DNA from 3 places in the Bacillus sp. AC266 genome. Region 2 is predicted to be linked to each of the others. Evidence: riboswitches for the same ligand, from Rfam matches in the RefSeq annotation. Region 2 holds a riboswitch; each other region holds the start of a gene.

The links. A riboswitch is a leader RNA that binds a small molecule or an ion and turns the genes downstream of it on or off. The one in region 2 is predicted to bind S-adenosylmethionine.
Region 1: linked by a shared signal. The riboswitch ahead of AC0IXC_RS15690 (YezD family protein) and the one ahead of AC0IXC_RS27035 (peptide ABC transporter substrate-binding protein) in region 2 are both predicted to bind S-adenosylmethionine.
Region 3: linked by a shared signal. The riboswitch ahead of AC0IXC_RS17450 (methionine ABC transporter ATP-binding protein) and the one ahead of AC0IXC_RS27035 (peptide ABC transporter substrate-binding protein) in region 2 are both predicted to bind S-adenosylmethionine.

Annotation. Positions count from the first base shown of each region.
Region 1 covers NZ_CEEDEC010000003.1:482,009-485,291, reverse strand. The annotation lists lysine riboswitch at 1-162, shown strand, start outside; gene lysA (diaminopimelate decarboxylase) at 343-1,659, shown strand; SAM riboswitch class I at 1,777-1,885, shown strand; gene AC0IXC_RS15690 (YezD family protein) at 1,958-2,101, shown strand; gene AC0IXC_RS15685 (phosphoadenylyl-sulfate reductase) at 2,189-2,893, shown strand; gene sat (sulfate adenylyltransferase) at 2,933-3,283, shown strand, end outside.
Region 2 covers NZ_CEEDEC010000010.1:35,477-38,759, reverse strand. The annotation lists gene proC (pyrroline-5-carboxylate reductase) at 1-383, shown strand, start outside; gene AC0IXC_RS27040 (aldo/keto reductase) at 385-1,218, shown strand; SAM riboswitch class I at 1,367-1,471, shown strand; gene AC0IXC_RS27035 (peptide ABC transporter substrate-binding protein) at 1,607-3,247, shown strand.
Region 3 covers NZ_CEEDEC010000004.1:78,663-81,945, reverse strand. The annotation lists gene AC0IXC_RS17465 (toprim domain-containing protein) at 210-554, shown strand; gene AC0IXC_RS17460 (thioredoxin family protein) at 558-866, shown strand; gene AC0IXC_RS17455 (hypothetical protein) at 1,019-1,363, shown strand; SAM riboswitch class I at 1,489-1,596, shown strand; gene AC0IXC_RS17450 (methionine ABC transporter ATP-binding protein) at 1,905-2,930, shown strand; gene AC0IXC_RS17445 (methionine ABC transporter permease) at 2,923-3,283, shown strand, end outside.

The DNA.
Region 1 (3,283 bases), on a different contig from region 2:
TAGGAAAGAGTAAGCTATGGGAGATTTAATGGAATCTGTGATCATAGGTTGAAAGGGACTATTGCCGAAATATAAGAATAACCATCTTATTCATATATTGGGACTGCATTGAATAAATGTAGTACTGTCATAAGATTTATTTTATGAAGAGCTATTTGGAGATGTTGATGCGGTTTCTTATTTTGAGGAGATAACAACTCGTTTATTTTTTCAATATATATTTTTCCTAATAAGAAACGCGTGTGAACATTGTTCCGCGCGTTTTTTGTCTATCTAAAAGCGTGCTGCAATGAATAGAAGATTGGGGTTATGAGTTTTAGAGGAAATAAGGGAGGAATTTAAATGTATTTACACGGCACAAGCCGAATCAATGGGCAAGGACACTTAGAAATTGGTGGGTGCGATACGACGCAGCTAGCAAAACAATACGGAACACCACTTTATGTATACGATGAAGAGTCTATTCGAGGAAAGTGCCGCGCGTTTCATCGTGCTTTTAAAGAAAGTGGTTTCTCTTATCAAGTAGCATATGCAAGCAAGGCGTTCTTGTGCATGGAGATGTGCCGAGTAGCTCGTGAAGAGAATATGTCTTTAGATGTTGTTTCTGGAGGAGAATTATATACTGCGCTCCAAGCTGGTTTTCCGGCATCGCGTATTCATTTTCACGGAAATAATAAAACAGAAGAAGAAATGATTATGGCTCTTCAGGCGAATATCGGTTGTTTTGTAGTAGATAATTTCTTAGAATTAGAAATCTTACATGATTTAGCAATGCAACATGGGAAATTTGTGAACATATTAATCCGTGTAACGCCTGGAGTAGAGGCACATACACACGAATATATAACAACAGGTCAAGAGGATTCGAAATTTGGATTTGGTGTTTCAAATGGTCAAGCGATGCAAGCAATTGAGCTTGCCTTGCAAAAATCAAATTATAATGTGCTAGGAATTCACTCGCACATCGGATCACAAATATTTGAAACGGCTGGATTTGTTCGAGCAATTGAAGTACTCCGCCAATTTTTAGAAGAAGTGAGAGAGCGAACACATTATGTGATGAAAGTATTAAATGTGGGCGGAGGTTTCGGTATACGTTATACGGATTCAGATACACCGTTAACACTTGAAACGTATGTGCACGCTGTAACAAGTACGATAAGAGAGCAGTTTACATTATGTGAATATCCGCTTCCAGAAATATGGATTGAACCAGGTCGTAGTATCGTAGGTGATGCTGGAACAACACTTTATACAGTCGGAGCGGTGAAAGAGATTCCTGGCATTCGGAAATATGTTTCAGTCGATGGTGGAATGACAGATAATTTAAGACCAGCTCTATACGGAGCCCGTTATGAGGCGATGTTGGCGAATCGAGGGAATGATAAGAATGAGGAACTCGTTTCGATTGCTGGGAAATGCTGTGAAAGTGGAGATATGCTGATTTGGGATATTAACTTACCGCAAGTTGCTTCTTCTGATTTACTAGCAATTTCTTGCACGGGGGCATATGGGTACTCGATGGCGAATAATTATAATCGTATTCGTAGACCAGCTGTCGTCTTTGCAAAAGGCGGGACGTCACAAATTGTCGTAGAACGTGAAACATATGAAAATATCATTGGGAACGATCGCATACGTATTAAAGAGCTGGTGTGAATGAGAAAGAAGGAGTTGTCTAGTAAAGGCAGCTCCTTTTAAAAAAATAAAAATAATTAAATATATCGGAAAACTAGGATTGAAAAAAATCAGAATTGTGATAAAATACAAATACAAAGCTTATCAAGAGAAGCTGAGGGAACTGGCCCTACGAAGCTCGGCAACCTGCTTATAGAAAGCAAGGTGCTAAATCCAGCAAAATGGAATCCATTTTGAAAGATAAGGTAAAATATATTACCGAACAGTCTTTTCGAAATGGGAAAGATTTTTTTTATGAATAAAAAGGGGGGCTGTTTGCGTGAGCGTACGGGAGCATTTTGATGAAGTATCTGAGAAAATTCAAGCGATGCTTGCTGATATGAAATATGGTTCCATTACAATTGTTGTGCAAGATGGAAAAGTGATTCAATTAGAAAAAAGTGAAAAGGTTCGTTTAAAGTAAAAAGCGCTGACTAGAAAAACTAGAGGCGGTTTTAATCTATTTTTAATAGGTTAAAGCCGTCTTTTTGCTTTTACAGGGGGAAAAAACATGTTGACGTACGAAACGTGGAAAGAAAATAGTGTTTCATTTTCTGAAGAAGATGAAACGAAAGGCGCGCTATCAGTATTAAGTTGGGCTTATAACGAATATAAAGATGAAATTGTATATGCATGTAGCTTTGGGGTGGAGGGAATGGTTTTATTGCATCTTATAAACCAAGTAAATCCATCTGCTAAAGTTGTATTTTTGGATACAAATGTTCATTTTCAAGAAACGTACGAATTAATTAAGAAGGTACGCGAGAGATTTCCTTCATTAAATATTATAGAAAAACAGCCAGAACTTACACTCGATGAACAAGCGAAGCTTCATGGAGAGAAGTTATGGGAAAGTAATCCGAATCTTTGCTGTAGTATTAGAAAAATTTTACCGTTAGAAAAATCATTAGCAGCGGAAAAAGCGTGGATATCAGGCTTAAGAAGGGAACAATCAGAAACGCGTAAGCATACACAGTTTATAAATCAAGATCGTCGTTTTCAATCTATTAAAGTTTGTCCGCTCATTCATTGGACTTGGAAAGAAGTTTGGCGATATGTATATAAACATAGTTTGCCGTATAACCCATTGCATGATGTTGGCTATCCGAGTATTGGGTGTGAGAAATGTACATTACCTGTAGGTGATGGTGGCAACTCAAGAGATGGAAGATGGGCTGGGAAAATGAAGACGGAATGTGGCCTTCACTTTCAATGAGATAGATTTTGAAATAAAGCTAAGAAGGGATATAAGAAGATGAGTACAACAAATGAATTAGTAAACCGCATTGATGAAACATATGAAATATCGAACATTGTAAAGGAAATCGAGATGGACAAAATTGCACTTAGTGATTTAGAACTTTTGGCGACAGGAGGATATAGCCCTCTTACAGGATTTTTAGGGAAGAGAGATTATGATTCAGTAGTAGAAACGCTTCGTTTAGCAAATGGTAGCGTATGGAGTATACCGATTGCACTACCGGTAACAGAAGAAGTAGCCGAGAAACTGCAGGCTGGAGAGGAAGTAAAACTTGTCAACGCCGGAAATGTATATGGTGTTATTCAAATAGAAGATATTTTTGTACCAGATAAAGAAAAAGAAGCG
Region 2 (3,283 bases):
TAGATGAAACACATCAAGAAACGTTACAACTTCTTTTAAAAGGTATCGGTACCTCACAGTTTTGTACCGAAGAGGAAGTTCACCAACTTACCGCAGTTACTGGTAGTGCACCCGCTTTTCTCTATCACTTTGCTGAAGGTTTAATTGAAGCAACGAAAAGCTATGGTATTGATGAGGAAACAGCAAAACACCTTGTCATTCAAATGATTGCTGGCTCTGCCGCTATGCTCCAGCAAAATCAGGATCCAGCTATGCTCCGCGAACAAGTAACAACACCAGGAGGTTCAACGGCTGAAGGCTTAAAAGTTCTATATGAAAATAATTTTTCAGAAGTCATTCAACAAGCAGTTGAAGCGACCAATAAAAAAGCTAGGGGGAATTAATATGACTTTAACAAGTTTAAACGACTATACAACATTACATAACGGCGTGAAAATGCCTTGGTTCGGCTTGGGTGTTTTTAAAGTTGAAGATGGTACAGAAGTAATTGATTCTGTAAAAGCAGCTATAAAAAATGGATACCGTAGTATCGATACTGCTGCGATATATAAAAACGAAGAAGGCGTTGGACAGGCAATTCAAGAATCTGGTATTCCTCGTGAAGAGTTATTCATCACTTCAAAAGTGTGGAATAGTGATCAAGGTTACGAGTCAACACTACAAGCATTTGAAACTACATTAGAAAAATTAGGTCTAGAATATTTAGATCTATATTTAGTACATTGGCCTGTAAAAGGAAAATACACTGAATCATGGAAAGCTTTAGAGCAGCTTTATAAAGATGGTCGTGTTCGTGCTATCGGTGTGAGTAATTTCCATATTCACCATTTGCAAGACGTATTTGAAATTGCAGAAATTAAACCAATGGTTAACCAAGTGGAATACCACCCACGTTTAGCACAAGAAGAATTACATGCCTTCTGTAAAGAACATAACATCCAGCTTGAAGCTTGGTCACCATTAATGCAGGGGCAGCTACTTAATCACCCAACATTACAAGAAATCGCTACGAAATATAATAAATCGACTGCACAAGTTATTTTACGTTGGGATCTACAAAATGAAGTTGTAACAATCCCTAAGTCTATTAAAGAACACCGCATTATTGAAAATGCAAACATCTTTGACTTTGAATTAAGCTCGGATGATATGAAAGCAATTCAAGCTTTAAATGAAAATCATCGCGTTGGTCCAGATCCAGATAACTTTAACTTCTAGTAGGGAAACCACTGCCATATGCAGTGGTTTTTTTATTTTTAATAAAACTGAAAATTTGAACTATATTCCATTTGATTGACACTTCATTATCTAAGGTGTAAGATTTTGAATTATCAAAGAAACACAAAAATTAATAAAATTTATTCTCATTGTATCAAGAGAGGTGGAGGGACTGGCCCTTTGAAACCTCGGCAGCAGGTTCATTTTGAATACTGTGCCACTTCCTGCAAGCTTTATGCTTGAAAGATAGAATGAGGGACTTCGTTTATATACGGGTGCATAACTTGTACGTAAAAATCCCTCTTTCTCAATACGAAAAGAGGGATTTTTTGTTTTTCATTTCCCTCATCATCATCCAATCTTATTAACTATTTAGGAGGAAAATCAAATGAAAAAGAAGTTTGTACCCGGTATTGCATCAGTTGTAGGAGTAAGTATTTTATTATCTGGTTGCGGTAGTTATAAAAACGAAGCGAGCGGAGCAAATGCAAAAGATGAGGCACCTAGTAAGCAAGTTTTAAACTTATCTTCACCTACTGAGATTCGAACAATGGATACGGCTCGTGCTACAGATACTGATTCTGGTCAAGTAATGAGAAACGTATTTGAAGGTTTATACAATCTTGGTGAAGGTAATAAACCTGTTCCTGGCGTTGCGAAATCTCATGAAGTAAGTGCTGATAAAACGAAATACACATTCCATTTACGAGATTCAAAATGGTCGAACGGCACACCTGTAACAGCGAAAGATTTCGTCTTCGCTTGGCAAAGAGCTGTCGATCCAGCAACAGCTTCTGAATATGCTTTTTTATTCCTGGATATTAAAAACGCTAAAAAAATTAATAGCAAAGAACTCCCATCCGATCAACTTGGTATAAAAGCAGTTGATGACCATACGTTTGAAGTAGAATTAGAGCGCCCTGTTCCGTATTTTATTAGCTTAACGGCGTTCCCAACATTTCTACCAATCAACGAGGAATTCTTTAAAGCACAAGGTGATAAGTACGCTTTAGAAGATAACAAAATCTTGTACAACGGAGCTTTTACACTAAGTGATTGGAAGCATGAACAAAGCTTTAAATTTAAGAAAAACCCTACCTATTGGGATAAAGATAATGTCAAACTCGAAGAAATCAATTTCAACGTTGTGAAAGAGAAATCAACAGAAGTAAATTTATTCGAATCCAAACAATTAGACCGTATAAAACTAACATCTGACTTCGTTGATAAATATAAAAAGGATGCTAACTTTAAAGAACGTCCGAACGTAGGGGTACAGTTTTTACGTATGAATCAGCAAAACAAAGTACTTCAAAACGTTTCTGCACGCCAAGCAATCGATCAAACAATTGATCGAAAATCTTTTGTAAATACGTTATTAAATGATGGCTCTACACCAACCTTTAGTCTCGTGCCGAAAAACTTTGCAAAAGGGCCTGATGGAAAAGACTTCCGTACTGCAAACGGCGATTTAACAAAAGTTGATACAACATCTGCACAAGAATTATGGAAGAAAGCAAAAAAAGAACTTGGTTCTGAAAAGATAACATTAGAATTATTAACAAGTGATGGTGACCTTGAGAAGAAAACTGGTGAGTTCCTAAAAGGACAACTAGAAAAGAATTTAGATGGCTTAACGGTAAATATAAAACCGCAACCACGTAAACAACAAGTTTCACTCTTATTAAAAGGTGACTACGAGATTGGAATTGACGGTTGGAGCCCTGACTTTGCTGATCCAATTACATTCCTTGAACTATTTACGACGAATAACCCTTACAATTTAGATCATTACTCTAATAAAGAGTTTGATGACACAATTGAAAAAGTTAAAACTACTTTGGCTGGTGATGAAAAAGCTCGCTGGGAAGCGTTACTAGCATCAGAAAAAATCTTATTTAGGGACTCTGTTATCGCTCCTCTTTACCAAAAAGGAGAATCTTATTTAGAGCGTTCTTATGTGAAAGGCATTGTGCAAGTAGACTTTGCAGGTCAATTAAACTTCAAATGGGCAAAAATTGAAAAATAAAGTGAAACTTTAATCAGCCCTCACCAATCGGGCTTT
Region 3 (3,283 bases), on a different contig from region 2:
AGCTCCAGCGGGCTAGATTGTTCGGTGGCTTCGCGTCTTCCTGTGAGGCAAAAGGCGCCTCTACCTCAGAAGCTCCATCCCCCTCGCAATCTGAGCGAGCCGCTTGCGCTTTTCTTTTGCAAAAATAAACAGGAAACAACATGAAAATAACGAATATACTATATACTAAGTTAAAGGTTGTATAGTATATGGTGATCGGGTGATGACATATGATTTATGTGGAAAAAGTCATTATTGTAGAAGGTAAATCGGATAGAAGAAAGATTGAATCTATTATTCGTGAACCAGTGGAAATTGTTTGTACAAATGGTACAATTGGTTTGTCGAAAATGGATGAGCTCATTGATCAATTTTTTGATAAGGACGTATATGTGCTAGTGGATGCTGATGATGCAGGAGAAAAGTTAAGGAAACAATTCCGAAAAGAATTTCCGCAAGCAGAGCATATTTATATTGATCGCTCGTATCGCGAGGTGGCGACTGCACCTTCTTCACATTTAGCAAATGTATTATGGGGAGCAGACATTGACGTTTATACAGAATATTTACGGTAAGGAATGATAGAAGTGATTGATTGGACAGGTGCCGAAGCTACAGCCCTAATAGGAAATGAAGAAAAAACAGTGTTATATGTGTATACACCAATGTGTGGAACATGCCAATTGGCAAAGAAGATGTTAACGGTCGTTGAGATGACGATTGAAGATTTGAAAATTGGAATGTTAGATTTAAATTATGCCCCGCATTTAGCGAAAGAGTATGGGATAGAAAGTGTACCGTGTTTACTTATTTTTGAAAATGGGACACTGATGAAGAAAATATATGCATTTCATTCGGTGGAATATTTATATACGGAATTAAAGTAGGCGGCAAAGTTTTTGCCGCCTCGACATATTTCTTGGGAAATATGTCGACATGCGTGATAGATACAGTATTTGTCGAGCGAAAATAACAGGATTGCCCTTTAATAAGAGGGAATGGTATGTAATAGAAAGTGATATGAGGGATGTGGTTTAGGATGAAATTATATTCTTTGCTTCAATCATTTGTAAATTACGCTAATGGTCAATATCATTTAGAACCGCTTTTAAGGCAAGGAGAAAGAACTGTTAATTTTCGTTTTGGAGATGAATGCTGTTCGTTACAAATTTCAAGAGATTATATAGAACTTTTGAAAGAGGCGAGAGGAACGGAACAAATCGTTTGTTTAGAGGAAGAGGATGTACAAAAATTAGTGACTGGAAATATGAGGTTGCAAAAGTTAATGAGTGATGGACGGGTACAATATTCTGGAACGTATCGAACGATGTTATTAGTTGAATCGATGTTTCATATATGTAAACCGATGTCAGTCGGAGCTTAAAATTCTGAAGTTTCTTTTTTTACGAAAATTTCTGTTGACAGAGCATGTGGATATTGATACAATTCAATTCATAAAATATAGACAATTTCATAAATTTTAAATCAGACGAAAATTTAATCTGATTTCTCTTATTAAGAGAGGTGGAGGGACTGTGCCCTGTGAAGCCCGGCAACCGTCAACTTATGTTGAAATGGTGCCAATTCCTGCAAAGCAAATGCTTTGAGAGATGAGAGAGAGGGATAATGTTGTTATATACGCATATAAACCTTTCTGCTTCTCTAGAAGCGGAAAGGTTTTTTGTTGTTTGAATGCGGAGGACATTCAAATAATAAGAGGAGCTATAACGATGGACTACACGCATGAAAAATAAAAAAATGCGGAGTCTATCCAAAGTTTTATGAAATCCAGCTCCAGCGGCTAGAACAGTCGGTCGTTTCATCCCTTCCTATGAGGCAAAAAGCGCCTCTACGTCTGGGATTCCAACGCCCTCTTGTTCTAAACGAGCCGCTTACGCTTTTTAAACAAAAAAGGGGTGAACATCATGATTTTATTAGAAAATGTAAAGAAAATATATAAGGCAAAAAGCGGTGATGTCACTGCTGTAGATAACGCCAACTTAAAAGTAGATAAGGGTGAAATATTTGGTGTTATTGGATATAGTGGCGCTGGGAAAAGTTCGTTAATTAGATTGTTTAATCAGTTAGAGAAACCAACTTCTGGCCAAATTACAATTGCGAATCGTGTGATTTCAGCGATTACTGGAAATGAACTTCGTAAGGCAAGACAAGAAATCGGAATGATTTTTCAGCATTTCAACTTACTTTGGTCACGAACTGTGCGTGAAAATATCGCATTCCCACTTGAAATTGCAGGTGTCGATAAGGCGGAGAGAAGAAAACGTGTCGATGAGTTAATTCATCTTGTTGGATTAGAAGGAAGAGGAGACGCGTACCCATCTCAGCTAAGTGGTGGACAAAAGCAGCGCGTCGGGATTGCAAGAGCGTTAGCAAATAATCCACAAGTACTTTTATGTGATGAAGCAACGTCAGCTCTTGATCCGGAAACGACAGATCAAATTTTAGATTTATTGTTAGATATTAATAAGCGTCTCGGCTTAACAATTGTATTGATTACGCATGAGATGCACGTTATTCGCAAAATTTGTAATCGAGTTGCTGTAATGGAGAAAGGGAAAATCGTAGAAACGGGTCCAGTACTTGACGTATTCCGTAATCCACAGCAAGACATTACAAAACGATTTGTACAGCAGTTAACTGATTCTGAAGATACAAATGAAACGATTGAAAGTTTAATAGAAAAGTATCCAGATGGAAAAGTAATTCGTTTGCAGTTTGTCGGTGAAGCGGTAGAAAGACCGGTACTTCAAAGGTTAATGCAGCGCGGTGATATAGAAGTTAGCATTTTGCAAGGAAATATCGCGCAAACGAATAACGGCTCTTACGGAAGTTTAGTCGTTCATTTAAATGGTGAAGAAACAGCGATCCAGCAAGCAATAGAAGGGATTCATCAAGATCAAGTAGAGCTGGAGGTGATTGCACATGGATAAGTTAATCGCAAATATTGATTGGAATCAAATGTTAGAAGCAACTGGTGAAACGTTATATATGACGGCAATCGCAGCGCTTGCCACATTTGTTTTAGGACTTATTTTAGGACTATTACTCTTTATGACAGCGAAAGATAATTTATGGGAAAATAAAGCGATTAATACGGTGATTGGAGCGTTCGTAAACATTTTCCGTTCTATACCGTTCATTATTTTAATTATTTTATTAATCCCGTTCACAAAGATTCTTCTTGGAACAATACTCGGAGCGAGTGCAGCGCTGCCAGCTTTAATTATTGGAGCGGCACCGTTTTACGCGAGAATGGTTGAAATCGCACTTCGTGAAATTGATA